DNA from 3 places in the Streptomyces sp. NPDC104581 genome. Region 2 is predicted to be linked to each of the others. Evidence: riboswitches for the same ligand, from Rfam matches in the RefSeq annotation. Region 2 holds a riboswitch; each other region holds the start of a gene.
The links. A riboswitch is a leader RNA that binds a small molecule or an ion and turns the genes downstream of it on or off. The one in region 2 is predicted to bind cyclic di-AMP.

Region 1: linked by a shared signal. The riboswitch ahead of ACZ61E_RS04180 (C40 family peptidase) and the one ahead of ACZ61E_RS20920 (M23 family metallopeptidase) in region 2 are both predicted to bind cyclic di-AMP.
Region 3: linked by a shared signal. The riboswitch ahead of ACZ61E_RS23805 (C40 family peptidase) and the one ahead of ACZ61E_RS20920 (M23 family metallopeptidase) in region 2 are both predicted to bind cyclic di-AMP.

Annotation. Positions count from the first base shown of each region.
Region 1 is NZ_JBVJNN010000003.1:197,601-202,777, forward strand. It holds gene ACZ61E_RS04175 (C40 family peptidase) at 1-594, opposite strand, end outside; gene ACZ61E_RS04180 (C40 family peptidase) at 1,255-2,424, opposite strand; cyclic di-AMP (ydaO/yuaA leader) riboswitch at 2,423-2,583, opposite strand; gene pcrA (DNA helicase PcrA) at 2,776-5,177, shown strand, end outside.
Region 2 is NZ_JBVJNN010000025.1:16,088-21,264, reverse strand. It holds gene ACZ61E_RS20930 (MerR family transcriptional regulator) at 24-770, shown strand; gene ACZ61E_RS20925 (PP2C family protein-serine/threonine phosphatase) at 1,089-2,309, shown strand; cyclic di-AMP (ydaO/yuaA leader) riboswitch at 2,646-2,801, shown strand; gene ACZ61E_RS20920 (M23 family metallopeptidase) at 2,813-3,877, shown strand; gene ACZ61E_RS20915 (PrsW family intramembrane metalloprotease) at 3,945-5,177, opposite strand, start outside.
Region 3 is NZ_JBVJNN010000032.1:40,414-45,590, reverse strand. It holds gene ACZ61E_RS23825 (adenosylmethionine--8-amino-7-oxononanoate transaminase) at 1-150, opposite strand, end outside; gene bioB (biotin synthase BioB) at 143-1,306, opposite strand; gene ACZ61E_RS23815 (8-amino-7-oxononanoate synthase) at 1,450-2,658, shown strand; gene ACZ61E_RS23810 (ATP-binding protein) at 2,910-3,341, shown strand; gene ACZ61E_RS23805 (C40 family peptidase) at 3,420-3,890, opposite strand; cyclic di-AMP (ydaO/yuaA leader) riboswitch at 3,894-4,060, opposite strand; gene ACZ61E_RS23800 (hypothetical protein) at 4,434-4,742, opposite strand; gene ACZ61E_RS23795 (ATP-dependent Clp protease proteolytic subunit) at 4,750-5,177, opposite strand, start outside.

The DNA.
Region 1 (5,177 bases), on a different contig from region 2:
GAGCTTCCGGGCGTCGGCGAGCTTCCCGCGCACGGTCGACTTGTGCGAGGCCAGCTCGGCCTGACGACTCTTCAGGTCGGTGAGCTTTCCATCGGCCTTCTTACGGAGGTGGCCGATGTCCACGAGCTGCGCGCGCATCCTGCTGACGGCCCCGGCCTGCTGGAAGCCGGCCCGTTCGGCGAGTTCCGCCCCGCGCAGATAACCGTCGGGGTCGGAGCTGAGGGCGAGCTGTACGGCGGGGTCCAGACCGCCCGCGCGGTACTGGGCGGTGGCGATCGAACCGAGCGCGTTGCGCGAGGCGTTGAGCCGTTCCGTCCGCCGGGCGGCCTCGTCGCGCAGCCTGTCCAGCGCGGTCCGCGCGTCGTCCGCCCTCTCCTTCGCCCCGTTGTACTTCTCGGTGGCGGCCTCCGCCTCGTGGTGGAGCCTGTCGGCCTTCGCCTTCACCTGAGCCGGTGTGAGGCGCGGTTCGGCGTGTGCGGAGCCTTCGAGCCCGGTGGCCGTCGCGGCCCCCGCGAGGGCGAGAGTGGCCGCCGTACGGCCGTACGGGCCGCTGAACGGCCGGTGCTTCGATCGGGGTCGGCGGTGCGCTGCCACGGGGGCGTCCACATCCTTCGTTCCGGCTCTGTTCCGTGCGGGTTCCTGACGGGAGGACGCTAGGCGCGGTCGTCACGGCAGCGCGGCGCCATGGCCGCAATTGCCCGGAGCCGGTTGCTCGGTGACGGATTGTGGCCACCGGTTTCCCACCGGATTCGACAGTCCCGGACAGAACCTGACCGATCCGACGACACCGGTACGCGCGGCGTACGAGCGGTGGTACGGAGGCCGGGGCGCGGGCCCGGACCGGAGGGGTCGGGCCCACGTCGCCCGGCCGCTGCCGGGCGGCTGCCGGGCGACGCTCGCGGCAGCCGGCAGGTCGTGCGCGAGGTGGACGGCGGCGCGGTGCCCGCCCGTCCGGGCGGACGGCGAGGACGACCCGGTGGGCGCACCGTCGCCGCGCCCCCGCCGCGCTCAGGGGCGTCGGCACCGGGTCTCATGGCGGCCAGGGGGGCGCCTCGCCGGTACGCCCGGACCGCGAGCCCGACGGCATGGCGCCACCGGCCCGCTCTCGGTGATCACCGCGCGTGGGGTGTGGACCGCTCGTGTGCATGGCGTCGAGGGGACGCCGCCCGTGACGTCCCCTCCGGGGACGACGGCCGGGCGCCGCCGCCTTTCCCCCGGACGGCCGGGCGCCGAGCCGCCACCCCGGCGGGCGGCTCAGGCCGGGCGCACGCTGCCGTAGATCGGCATCGTGTAGATGGACTCCTCACGCACGTTCGCCCCCGGCTTCGGCGCGTGGATCATCTTGCCGTCGCCCTGGTAGATGCCGACGTGGCTGATGTCGTCGTAGAAGAACACCAGGTCGCCGGGGAGCAGGTCCGCCGTGGCGACGCGCGTGCCGACCTTCACCTGGTCCCAGGTCGTACGCGGCAGCTGGACGCCCGCCTCCTTCCACGCGGCGCCCGTCAGACCCGAGCAGTCGTAGGAGCTGGGGCCGGTGGCGCCCCACACGTACGGCTTGCCGATCTGCGCGCGGGCGAACGCGAGGACCTTCTCGGCCTTGGCCGCGTACGTACCGTCCGTGACACCCGAACCGCCGCCCGAGCCCGTGTCCGCGCCGCCTCCGGTCGCGGGCGCCTCCCGCTGCCGCGCCTCTTCCTGACGCCTGCGCTCCGCGGCCTCCTCCTTGGCCTTCGCCTCGGCCTTGCGGCGCGCCTCTTCCTCCTTCTTCCGCTCCAGCGCGGCGAGCCGCGCCTTCTCCTCGGCCGTGAGGTCCGACAGCAGCGAACGCGCCGCCGCGAGCTTGTTCTGGACCTTCTGCTTGCCGGCCTTGAGGGACGCCTGCGACTCCGTCAGCGCCTCCAGGCCCTTCGTCGCCTCGACGCGCTGCTCGGCCGCGGACCGCTGCTCCTTCTGGAAGTCCTCGACGGCCTCCTGCTGGCGGTCGGTCAGCCGGCCCATCAGCTGGGTCTGCTCGAAGTACGACTCCGGGCTGTCCGCGAACATCAGTGCGGCCGTGGGGCCGACCGCACCGGCGCGGTACTGCGCCGCCGCGTACGTACCGAGGGCGCGCCGCGCCTCGTTGACCTTCTCGGCGCTCTTGGCGACATCGTCCAGGACCCGGTCGACCGACCTGCGCTGCGTGTCGGTCGCCTCCTTCGCCTTGTTGTACTGCTGCGTCGCCGTACCGGCCTGCCGGTACAGGTCGTCGACCTTCTTCTGCACCTCTTCTATGGAGGGCTTGGGCTCCGCGGGCGCGGCGGTGGCGCTCTGCGTCGACAGCAGCGTGACCGAGGCGAGGGCGGCCGTCGTGAAACCGACGGCCGGTGTGTTCGCGCGCACGCCGGTACGGCCGCGCGATTTGCGGTGCGATGCCAAGGCAGGCATCTCCTTCCGTGGACCGCCTACCGGGTTAGCTGTCGGGTTCGGGCGGAACGGAAGGCTGCCCTACGGGCCGGGAACACGGCCCGATTCACCCCGGTGGAACATGGTGGGTCCCCGGTTCCGGACCCCCTTCGGGAAGCCCGGATTCGGCGCAGGCAGCCCGCTTGGCGCTGATCGCCGGTGGAGTACGGACGGCCTCGGCGTGCACGCTAGCCAATTCGTGGTGCCGCTGTGAAGGTTGGTGGCCGATATGCCCGATACATTTCCGTGACCTTTGCCGCACGCACTCGGCGGTGACCCCGCGAGGCCATGTGGCGGCGGGCTGTCAGTGCGGCACCCTAGACTCAGGAAGCGATGAGCAGCCTCTTTGACGACAGCTTCCTGGCGGACCTCCAGCCCTCGGCCGAGGAGCCCCCGCCGCCACCCGAGGACACCGCTCCGGAACAGGTGCCCGACGATCTCTTCGGAGGGAAGTTCGACGTGCCCCCGCCCAGGGATGCGTACCACCGAGACGGCGCGCCGCGCACGGTCGTGGACCCGGCGGCGCTGCTCGAAGGGCTGAACGACGAGCAGCGCGCCGCCGTCGTGCACACCGGGTCACCGCTGCTCATCGTGGCCGGGGCGGGCTCCGGCAAGACCCGGGTGCTGACGCACCGGATCGCGCATCTGCTGGGGACCCGCAGTGTGCATCCGGGCGAGATACTGGCGATCACGTTCACCAACAAGGCCGCGGGCGAGATGAAGGAGCGCGTCGGACAGCTCGTCGGACCGCGCGCCAACGCCATGTGGGTGATGACGTTCCACAGCGCCTGCGTGCGTATCCTGCGCCGGGAGTCGAAGCGGCTCGGCTTCACGTCCTCGTTCTCGATCTACGACGCGGCCGACTCCAAGCGGCTCATGGCCCTGGTCTGCCGCGATCTCGACCTGGACCCCAAGCGGCACCCCCCGAAGGCGTTCAGTGCCAAGATCTCGAATCTGAAGAACGAGCTGATCGACGAGGAGACCTTCGCCGGCCAGGCCACGGACCCCTTCGAGAAGACGCTCGCCGAGGCGTACCGGATGTACCAGGCGCGGCTGCGCGAGGCCAACGCGCTGGACTTCGACGACATCATCATGACGACGGTCCATCTGCTCCAGGCGTTCCCGGACGTCGCCGAGCACTACCGCCGCCGCTTCCGCCACGTCCTGGTGGACGAGTACCAGGACACCAACCACGCGCAGTACACCCTGGTGCGGGAACTGGTCGGCCTCTCGGGCGAGGGGCAGGACCCGGCCGAATTGTGCGTCGTCGGCGACGCGGACCAGTCCATCTACGCGTTCCGCGGTGCCACGATCCGCAACATCCTCCAGTTCGAGGAGGACTACCCGGACGCGACGACGATCCTGCTGGAGCAGAACTACCGCTCCACGCAGACGATCCTCAGCGCGGCCAACGCGGTCATCGAGCGCAACGAGAGCCGGCGGCCCAAGAATCTGTGGACGAACGCGGGAGCGGGCGCCCTGATCACCGGGTACGTGGCGGACACCGAGCACGACGAGGCGCAGTTCGTCGCCGACGAGATCGACCGGATGACGGACGCGTCCGAGGCCAGGGCGGGCGACGTCGCCGTCTTCTACCGGACGAACGCGCAGTCGCGTGTCTTCGAGGAGATCTTCATCCGCGTCGGCCTGCCGTACAAGGTCGTCGGCGGTGTGCGCTTCTACGAGCGCAAGGAGGTCCGCGACGTGCTGGCCTATCTGCGTGTGCTCGCCAATCCGGAGGACGGCGTCCCGCTGCGCCGGATCCTGAACGTGCCCAAGCGCGGCATCGGCGACCGGGCCGAGGCGATGATCGACGCGCTCTCGGTGCGGGAGAAGATCTCCTTCGCGCAGGCGCTGCGCCGGGTCGACGAGGCGTACGGCATGGCGGCCCGCTCGTCGAACGCGGTGAAGCGCTTCAACACGCTGATGGAGGAGTTGCGTACGGTCGTGGAGTCCGGCGCCGGTCCGGCGACGGTCCTGGAGGCCGTGCTGGAACGGACCGGCTATCTGGCGGAGTTGCAGGCGTCGACGGACCCGCAGGACGAGACGCGGATCGAGAACTTGCAGGAACTCGCCGCCGTGGCGCTGGAGTTCGAGCAGGAGCGGGCGCAGGCGGCCGGTGCGGACACCGGTGCGGACGCCGGTGCCGACGCGCCCGCCGCGGCCCCGTCCGGGACGCTCGCCGAATTCCTGGAGAGGGTCGCGCTGGTCGCCGACTCCGACCAGATCCCCGACGAGGAGGAGGACGGCTCCGGAGTCATCACACTGATGACGCTGCACACCGCCAAGGGTCTGGAATTCCCCGTCGTCTTCCTGACGGGCATGGAGGACGGCGTCTTCCCGCACATGCGCGCGCTCGGCCAGGCGAAGGAGCTTGAGGAGGAGCGCAGGCTGGCGTACGTCGGCATCACACGCGCCCGCGAGCGGCTCTATCTGACCCGGTCGTCGATGCGCAGCGCGTGGGGCCAGCCCTCGTACAATCCGCCGTCGCGCTTCCTGGAGGAGATTCCGGGCGAGCATCTGGCGTGGAAGCGCACCGGCCCGATGGCCGCCCCCGCCGGGCCGACGTCGGGGATCACGTCCTCGCTGTCCACGTCCCGCTCCCGGTCGGGCCCCGCCGGTTTCGCCACGCGGCGCGCGACCGAGAAGCCGGTCATCTCGCTCGCGGTGGGGGACAGGGTCACACACGACCAGTTCGGGCTCGGGACGGTCGTCGCGGTCACGGGGTCCGGCGC
Region 2 (5,177 bases):
CGTCAAGATTTAGCGTTCCGGACATGGAGTGGTCGATCCAGGACATCGCGAAGAAGGCCGGCACGACGAGCCGGACGCTCAGGCACTACGGCGAGCTGGGGCTGCTGACCCCGAGCCGGGTCGGCGGCAACGGCTACCGCTACTACGACCAGGACGCCCTGGTCCGGCTCCAGCGGATTCTGCTGCTGCGTGAGCTGGGCCTCGGCCTGCCCGCGATCGCCGGGATCCTCGACGGCCAACAGGACACGGCCGCCGCACTGCGCACCCATCTCTCGCTGCTGGAACAGGAGCGAGAGCGGGTGGGACGGCTCATCGCCTCGGTGCGGACCACTCTCCACAAGACCGAGAACGGAGAAGAGCTGATGGCCGAGGAGATCCTCGACGGCTTCGATCACACGCGGTACGAACGCGAGGTGACCGAGCGGTGGGGCCGCGACGCCTACGAGAAGGGGGATCGCTGGTGGCGCTCGCTGAGCGCGAGCGAGCGGCAGGAGTTCATGTCCCGGCACGAGGACATCGCCCGGGACTGGGGCCGGGCCAGGAAGGAGGGGCGCGCCCCCGACAGCGAGGAGGCGCAGGCGCTCGCCCGCCGCCACTACGAGTGGCTGTCGGCCACGTCCACCGTCGGCAGGTCGTATGTCGTCGGGGTCACCGCGATGTACGTCGACGACCCGCGCTTCGGCCGGAACTACGACAAGTACGAGGAGGGCGCGGCCGTGCTCGTACGGGACGCGATGAAGGTGTTCGCCGAGCGTCATCTCACCGACTGACGGCCGCCCCGGGGCTCCGTCCGTAGGCCAGTCGGTCGACGGCCGGGTAGCCGCTGGGCGCGGAAAGAGTGAGCCTGGAAGGGCGCGGTACCGTGCGCGGCCGTCGACGGACCGGGCGGGAGACGACTGGTGGGGCACCTGAGAGACAACGGAGACGACGGGCCAGCGGGCGGCGGGAGCGGCGACCGTTCCCGGGAGGGTGCCGTACGGCGTCACCGCGGCCCCGCAGGGTCCGGTCTCCGCGGTCTCAGGGACACCGTCGAGCGGGGAATCCGGCGTGGGTTCCGGCGGGCCGACGCCGGATTCCGCGAGGCGGAGATGCCTCCGGAGGACCCCGCCTGGAACACCCCCAGCGCCCTGGACAAGCACCCGCCGGGCTTCGGGCCCGAGGATCTCCAGCCGGGCGGGCGGCGGCGCGGCCGGCACGCGGCCCGCTCGCCGCACCCGTTCGTGGAGATCCTGCCCGTGCTGATCATCGTGGTGGCGATCGTCCTGGACCAGGCGACGCCGACCTCCATCACCGCATCCCCGCTCTTCGCGTCGGCGCCGCTGGTGGCCGCGCCGTTCTTCTCGTTCGCGCGCACCCTGCTCGTCGGCGTCGTGTCGGTCGCCGCCATCCTCGGCCTGCACTTCTACAACGGCACGGCGGGCGGGATCGAGACGATCACCGAATCGCTGACCGTCTTCACCGTCTCCGTGCTCGCGCTGGCCATCAACGGTGTCGTGCGCCGCAGCGGCGAACGGCTCGCCTCCGCGCGGGTCATCGCCGAGGCGGCGCAGCGCGCCGTGCTGCCCACACCCGCGCCCCGGATAGGCGGGCTGCATATCGCGGCCCGTTACGAGGCGGCCGAGGAGGGCGCGTTCATCGGGGGTGACCTGTTCGCCGTCCAGGACACGGCGTACGGGGTGCGGCTGGTGGTCGGTGACGTACGCGGCAAGGGCATGGGCGCGGTCGAGACCGTGGCCGTCGTCATCGGCGCCTTCCGCGAGGCCGCCGAGCAGGAGAGCTCGCTCGAAGGGGTCGCGCAGCGGCTGGAGCGGGCGCTGGCGCGCGAAGGCACCCGGCGCAGTGGGATCGATCTCTTCGAGGGGTTCACGACCGCCGTACTGGCGGAGATCCCGCACGTCGAGGGCATGGTGCGGGTGGTCAACCGCGGGCACCCGGAGCCGATGGTGATCGCCGCCGACGGCGCGCTGACGGTCCTGGTCCCGTCCGACCCCGCGCTGCCGCTCGGAATGGGCGAGTTGGGGGCGTGGCCGGACCGGGCGGACGAGGTCCCGTACGGGTCCGGATCGACGCTGCTGCTCTATACGGACGGTCTCACCGAGGCGCGCAACGCGGCGGGTGTCTTCTACAACCCGCGCGAACGGCTGGCGGGACGGATCTTCCCCGGTCCGGACGAACTGCTGGAGGCGATCGTCGGGGACGTACGGCTGCACACCGGCGGCGGCAGTACGGATGACATGGCGCTGCTGGCGGTCAGCCGGCCGGCAGCGGGGCAGCCGGAGCGGCGCAGGACGATGCCCGTCGTGCCGTGAGTCGCCCCGTGGTCGCCCCGTCGCGCTCCCCGTAACACCGGTGGCCGACCACCGACCACCGACTACCGGTTGCCGGGGCGGTGTCGTCATCCGGTCCGGCACGCTGTGTAGTCGAAGCGCACCACTCCGCATAACATTTGACGCACCGTCAGTTCGAGTGTGCGATCACACACGGCCCGCAGGGCGATCAACTCGCCCGATTGTGCCCGCTTGTGGGCCGGTTGATCCTGCCCGTCATCGCTAATGATCACCCGGAACAGCTTGGAATAAGCGCCGGTCGTCTATTAACGTTCGATAACGCAGCGCGGTTGTCCCAGCCGTCGAAAGAGACGGCACCGTGCGCACGCGCCGAATTCCGCGAGGAAACCGGGGAACCACCAATTGGGGTGAATCGGGCGCCTCTTGTTCGCTTCGTGCGGTCAGGAACGCCCGTAGGAGACCTTCCTGCTCCGAACCCGTCAGCTAACCCGGTAGGCGAGAAGGAAGGAAAGGAGAGCGCCCCAGTGGCGTCCAACAGGCCTGCCCCCGAAGCCTCAGCCCCGGCCCATTTCGGCCCCGGCAGCCGGCTCACCGGCACCGATCACAGCAACGGCGAGGCGAGCAGGGACTGGGAGGAGTGGAATCCCACCGCGGAATCCATCCGTCCCGTACGCGGCAAGCACCGTGTCGCCAAGCAGCGCAACGCTCTCGCCCGCAGCTCCACGGTCCTCGGAGTGGGTGTCATCGCCGCGGTCGGCGCGGGAGGCATCGCCTCTGCCCAGGACAAGCCAGCGGTCTCGATATCACTTCCCGACGCGATCTCGGACAGTTTTCCCGACGCCAAGTCCCTTCCCGGCGTCGGGACTTTCATGTCCGACGGCGACAAGAAGAGCGACGAGACGCCCTCCCCGCTCACCACGGCGGCCCTCACCGCGGCGGACGCCCAGCAGGGCACCACCGACTCCGGCGAGGCGCTGCGCGCCCGCATCCTCCAGCAGGCGGAGCAGCAGCAGGCCGAGGCCGACGCAGCCCAGAAGGCGAGCGCCGAGGCCGCCGCGGCCGAGCAGGCCGCGGCCGAGGCCAAGAAGCAGCAGACCGACGCGGAGGAGAAGGCGGCCGAGGAGAAGCGCAAGGCCAAGGAGGCGGCGGAGGCCAAGGCGGAGAAGGAGCGCCTGGAGAAGCTGGCCGCCAGCTTCTCGCTGCCCACCTCCTCGTACACGCTCACCTCCACCTACGGCCAGACCGGCTCCATGTGGTCCTCCGGCCAGCACACCGGCCTGGACTTCGCGGCCCCCACGGGCACGCCCACCAAGGCCGTCCACACCGGGACCGTCAAGTCGGCGGGCTGGTCCGGGTCGTACGGTTACCGCGTCGTGCTGGAGCTCGACGACGGTACGGAGATCCTGTACGCCCACCTGTCCTCGATGACGGTCGGCGCCGGCCAGAAGGTCACCACCGGCGAGACCATCGGACGCGTGGGAGCCACCGGCAACGTCACCGGCCCTCACCTGCACCTGGAGGTACGGACCGGGGGCGGCAGCGGGGTCGACCCGCTGAGCTGGCTGCGCGGCAAGGGCCTCACTCCCTGACCGCCTCCGGACGGGGCCGGACGAACCGGCCCCGTCCGGCCCGATCCGCTGACCGCAGAAGCGGTACTCAGCTCCGATACGGGTTGTAGCCGCCGTAGTCGATGTACGGCGGCGGCGTCCACACCCGCCCCGTCGCCCGCGCCGCGTACGCCAGCGCGGGCGACGCCGTCTCCCGGCGCTGCCACAGGTGGTGCAGCAGCTCCTGCTCCCGTTCGACGTAGTCCGGTCCCGCCCTGCCGTGCCGCGCGTGGTGGCGCAGGAACGCCAGCGAGGTCGCGAACGCCTCGTACTCGGCGACCGTGCGGGCCGCGGCGGGCCCGTGGTCGCGCCCCGCGACGGTGCGCGCCATCGAGCGCGCCCGCATCGAGGACAGGGCGAGCGGCTCGGCCCCGGCGAGCCAGCCGGCCGCCGCGTACGCGGGCAACTCGGCCGCGACCGTGCGCAGTTCGCGCTGCCGGCTCCATATCGCCAGCCAGGTCAGCAGGGCGAACGCGGGCACCATGAAGGCCGCGTACACCGCGTAGAAGCCGTACGGGCCGAACAGCGACGACGAGCCGTTCCACAGGGCGTGCGTGCCCATGGCCAGCACGAGGCCGAGGACCGGCATCAGATGACGGCGCACGCGCTGGCGGCGCGTGGCCAGCGCGGCGATACCGAAGCCGATGCCCGTCAGCACCGTGAACAGCGGATGCGCGAACGGCGACATCACGACCCGGACGAAGAAGGTCGCCGCGGTCACGGACGCCAGGCCCGAGTTGCCGATCTGCTGGTCCTCGCCGAAGGCGCTGCCGAGATAGAGGATGTTCTCGGTGAACGCGAAACCGGTCGCGGTGAAGCCCGCGACGACGACTCCGTCGACCAGACCAGTGAAGGACCGCCGGCGGAAGAGGAAGATCAGCAGGATCGCGCCGGCCTTCGCGCTCTCCTCGACGATCGGCGCGACCACGGTGGCGCCCAGGGACTCCGCGCCACCGGGATCGGCGGTGGCGGTGGCTATCCACTGGGTCGCGAAGGAGTTCGCCGTTATCGCCACGAGGGCGGCGGCGCAGGCACCCCAGGCGAAGGCGAAGAGGAGATCGCGCCAGGGGCCCGGCTCGACCCGGTCCAGCCAGCGGAAGGCCGCCATCAGCAGCGGCACGGGCAGGATCGCCAGACCGAGACCGACCAGGAAGCCCTGGGTGCCGGTCTGTTCCCGGACGAGCGACAGGATCAGCAGTCCGCACAGGGCGAGCAGGATGACCACCGCGCCCGCGCGCACCGCCGGGTGGCGCCAGGGTGAACGGCGCGGCCGGTAGCGCCA
Region 3 (5,177 bases), on a different contig from region 2:
GAGGCGGACACCGGAGGCGGACTCCACGACCAGCGGGTCCGTGCGGCCGGGCATCGGGCCGTACGGATGCCAGACATGGGCCCGGTCCAGCGCCAGCAGCGCGTCCGGGCCGAGAGCGGTCCCGCCCCCGGCGTCCTCGGTGTCAGGCATTGGGCGCCAGGTCCGTGCCCGCCCCGCGCCGCCGTACGGTCACCAGGTCCGTGCGGGCGGACGCGGCGTCCGGCACGGCGGATCCGGCCGGTTCGGCACCGTCCACGGTGCCGTCCGCCGGCGTGCCGCCGCACGGGCTGTCGCAGCCGCCGCCGCGGTGGCCGGGCAGCGTCGTCGTGTCCGTGCCCTCCACCTCGAACCCGGCGTCCGCGATCATGTCCAGGTCCGCCTTGCCCTCCTGGCCCTCGCTGGTGAGGTAGTCACCGAGGAAGATCGAGTTGACCAGGTGCAGCGCGAGCGGCTGCATCGTCCGCAGATGCACCTCACGCCCCCCGGCCAGCCTGACCTCGACGTCCGGGCAGACGAACCGCACCATCGCCAGGATGCGCAGCGCCCGCTGCGGGGTCAGATTCCACTCGTCGGCCAGCGGGGTGCCCTCGAAGGGGATCAGGAAGTTGACCGGGACCGAGTCCGGGTCCAGCTCACGCAGCCCGAAGACCACGTCCACCAGGTCCGCGTCGCTCTCGCCCATCCCCGCGATCAGCCCGGAGCAGGCCGACAGACCCGCGCCCTGCGCGTGCCGCACGGTCTCCACCCGGTCCGCGTAGGTGTGGGTGGTGGTGATGTCGCCGTACGTCGCCTCGGACGTGTTCAGGTTGTGGTTGTACGCGTCGGCGCCCGCCTCCTTCAGCCGCTCCGCCTGCCCCTCCGAGAGCAGCCCGAGACAGGCGCAGACCTCGACGTCGGCGTGCTGCTCCTTGATCGCGCCGATGGTCCGCGAGACACGGTCGACGTCCCGGTCCGTCGGGCCCCGGCCGCTCGCCACCAGACAGACCCGCTTCGCGCCGCTGGCCACTCCGGCCGCGGCGGCCCTGGACGCCTCGTCGGGCTTCAGCCAGGTGTACTTGAGGATCTCGGCCTTGGACCCCAGGCGCTGGGAGCAGTACGAGCAGTCCTCGGGGCAGAGCCCGGACTTGAGGTTGACCAGGTAGTTGAGTTTGACCCGCCGCCCGAACCACTGGCGGCGCACCTTCCCGGCCGCGGCCACCACATCGAGCAGATCGTCGTCGGAGGTCGCCAGCACAGCGAGCGCTTCTTCGCGCGACGGCAGCTCGCGCCGAAGGCCCTTCTCCACCAGTGTGTTCAGCAGGTCCATGGCGCCGATCCTGGCCTACGGCGGGCCTCGGGGCCAAGGATGAATCCTACAAGACAGGTGCATTCAGGTGTGTGTATGACCACACTCGAACCGGGTTCCACCACGGTTAGGGTCTGTGGGCTGCCTACAAAAGGACCTGAGCCGTGCCGACCGAGCCGCCGCCCGTGCCGGGCACGCCCGCCGCGTCGACCGCGGCCGACCCGTTCGGCTGGATCGACGACGAGGCCCGCCGGCGCGAGCGCGCCGGTCTCGTCCGCGCGCTGCGGCCCCGCGAATCCGGCTCGGCGCTGCTGGATCTGGCGAGCAACGACTATCTGGGGCTGACGCGCCACCCCGTGACGACGGGCGCGGCGGCCGACGCGGCACGCCGCTGGGGCGCGGGCGCCACCGGCTCCCGGCTGGTCACCGGAACCACCGCCCTGCACGCCGAACTGGAGCGCGAACTGGCCGAGTTCTGCGGTTTCGAGGCCGCGCTGGTCCTGTCGTCCGGCTACGCCGCGAACCTCGCGGCGCTCACCGCGCTCACCGGGCGCGGCTCGCTCATCGTGTCCGACGCCGCCAACCACGCCTCCATCGTGGACGGTTGCCGTCTCTCGCGCGCCGAGACCGTCGTCGTGGCGCACGCGGACCCGGAGGCCGTGGACAAGACGCTCGAAGCGCGCGCGGGCTCGCGGGCCCTGGCCGTCAGCGACTCGGTGTTCTCCGTGGACGGGGACGCGGCGCCGCTCGCGCGGCTGGCCGGGGTGTGCCGCACGCGGGGAGCCGCCCTGCTCGTGGACGACGCGCACGGTCTCGGGGTGCTGGGCGAGGGCGGCCGGGGCGCCGTCCACGCGGCGGGCCTGGCGGGCGATCCGGGGACCGTCGCCACCGTCACCCTCTCCAAGTCGCTCGGCAGCCAGGGCGGCGCGGTCCTGGGACCGGCCAGGGTCATCGACCAACTCGTCAACACCGCGCGGTCGTTCATCTTCGACACCGGTCTGGCGCCGGCCGCCGCGGGCGCCGCGCTCGCGAGCCTGCGGCTGCTGCGCGCGGACCCGTCGCTGGCGGACCGGGCGCGTGCGGTGGCCCACGCGCTGCACGAGGGGCTGACCGGGGCGGGGCTGACCGCCGTACGCCCGGACGCGGCCGTCGTCTCCGTCCGCGCTCCGTCCCCGGACGCGGCCGTGCGCTGGGCCGCCGACTGCCGGGCCGCGGGGCTGGTGGTCGGCTGCTTCCGGCCGCCGTCGGTGCCGGACGGCATCTCCCGGATCCGGCTCACGGCCCGCGCCGACCTGACGGACCGGCAGATCGCCGTCGCGCTCGCGACGATCGCCGCCACCGCGCCCGACGGGGCCGTCCGGCGGGCCGGCTGACCCATGGGGGACCTCCCCGCGCGCGAGTTGCCCCCCTCGGTCACCGGGACCGGATACTTGAGCCCGCTCAAATACGTTTGCGCGTAGCAGGGTTCACCGCTTAGAGCGACAACGGGGCCCGTATCCGGGCGGATCGGCCGTGCGCCGGGTGCCGTTGATGGCAGTGTGTCGCGAAGCGCAATCCGGGGACGTACTCGCGGGCATCTGCCGTAGGTCGGTCTGCGTCCCGGTGGGAAAGGGACAGCGTCGCCATGGCAGACCATCAGGAAGCATCCGTCACCCTGCCGAGCGATCCCGCCTCGGTACCGGAGGCCCGCAGATATGTCGCGCGCGTCCTCGCGGAGTGGGGTCTGCCCGGCGAAGCCGAAACCGCCGAAACGGTTCGCCTGATCATCTCGGAACTCGCGTCCAACGCCGTGCAGCACACCTTCGGGAGATCACCGACCTTCACCGTCGACATCACCCTGGAACGCGACGAACAGCTGCGCGTCGGGGTCACCGACAGCCATCCGCGGTGGCCGCGCCGGCTCCCGGCCGCGGTCCAGCAGGACAACGGCCGCGGCATGGTCATCATCCGGGCGCTCACCGCCGAGTACGGCGGCCGGCTGGCCGTCACGCCCACCGCGGACGGCGGCAAGACGGTCTGGATCACCCTGCCCTGGACGATTCCCGCGCAGGGCTGACCGGCGGCCGTACCGCGTAACGGGCCACCGCGCCCACCGCACGAGGGCCGGCGCGGGTCGCGCACCCGCCGACCGGTGTCAGCCGACGCGGCCGTACCAGACGCCCTTGGACCAGATGCGCTCCAGCCGCACCACCTGGCCCGACTTCGGCGAGTGCCAGATCTTGCCGGCCCCGGCGTAGATCCCGACGTGGTAGACGCTGTTGCCCTGGTGGAAGAAGACGAGGTCGCCCCGTTCGCGGCCGGCGGCCGGGATGTGGCGCGAGGTGTTGTACTGCTGCTGCGCCGTGCGCGGCAGTGACTTGCCCGCCTTCTTGTACGAGAACACCGTCAGGCCCGAGCAGTCGAACCGGTGCGGTCCCGCCGCCCCGTGCCTGTACGGCGCGCCCTTCTTGGACGCGGCCACATGGAGGGCCTCGGCGGCGGCGGGCCGGGCGTGGGCCTCGGACACGGCGCCGGGCGCCAGCATCGCGCCACCGACGGTGGCGAGGAGGGCCGATGCGGTACCGGCCCGGGAGAACAGCGACGGGACATGCGTCTGCGCGGACATGCGCAACCCTTCGTCAGCCGCCTGTGAAGGATGACCTGTCGGGTTCGGACAGGCGAAGATGTCCGGCCGCGTGCGCGGCTTCACCCCGAGGGGCGGTCCATGCTCGGAACGCCCCGAACTGCTCGGGTCCTCCACTCCTGCCGATCCACTCGTGTCGACCAGTCATCCGGAGCGGCGGCAGGACTCGGCGTCCACCCGGACCGCCCCGCCGAGGTGGCGGGGGCTTGTCGTCCCAGGGATCTTGACGCGGCCTCAGTGAAATTCCGAGCCGAAACGACGGTATGTGACTCTCGTCACTCTTGGGCTGTATGGGTCGCCATGGGCGATTGGGTGAACGGCTGATATGACCACTCATGCGCTGTACCTGCGACGCAGCGCCGCATTTCGGCCGGACGGCCGATCGCCCCTCGCAAGTCGCCGCCGCGGACGCGAGGGACACGCCGATACGCCGAACGGGCGGGCGATTCCCGTACGGACGCGTCCGTACGGGGCGACGGAGCGTCTGTTCGCTTCGTCCCACCGGTGCGTGGGGTCCGGCCCGTATCAAGTCGCGGGGCCGGCCGGCAGGGTGACTCGCCCGGCCCTGCGCTCCCCGTCGAGCACCCGCAGCGCGCGGTCCAGGGTCGGGGTGTGCAACTCGCGCTCGCCCCGGGCGTGCATCAGTGTCAGCGCGTCGCGCAGTTCGGCGGCCCCGGCGACCAGGGCCTGTGCGGCGCGCAGCGCGCCGTACGTGTCGTCGCCGCGCGACGGGTTGATCCGGCCCACCAGGTCGACGACCCGGAGATAGCTGTCGACGAAGTCGCCCTCGGCGCGGGTCAGCGCGGGCAGCGGCGGCAGTTCCGGTGGGAGCATCGGACGCTCACCGGGGGGAGTTGAGGCCGAGTGCCGCCCTGCGGTCCTGGGCGACCTGGTCCACCAGGCCGTACTCCAGGGCGCCGGCCGCGTCGAAGACGGTGTCCCGGTCGATGTCGGCCTCGATCCGCTCGGCGCTCCGGCCGGTGTGCCGCACCAGCATGCCCGCCATCAGTGCGCGCAGCCGCAGCAACTCCTCGGCGTGGATGGCGAGATCGGACGGCTGGCCGCGTACGGGCTCCTCGATCCCCGGCTGCTGGAGCACGACGCGCGCGCCGGGCAGTGTCATCCGCTTGCCGGGAGCCCCGGCGGCCAGCAGGACGGCGGCGGTCGACACCGCCTGGCCGAGACAGGTGGTCGCCACGTCGCAGCCGACGACCTGCATCGTGTCGTACACGGCGGACATCGCGCCGAGTGAGCCGCCGGGGGAGTTGA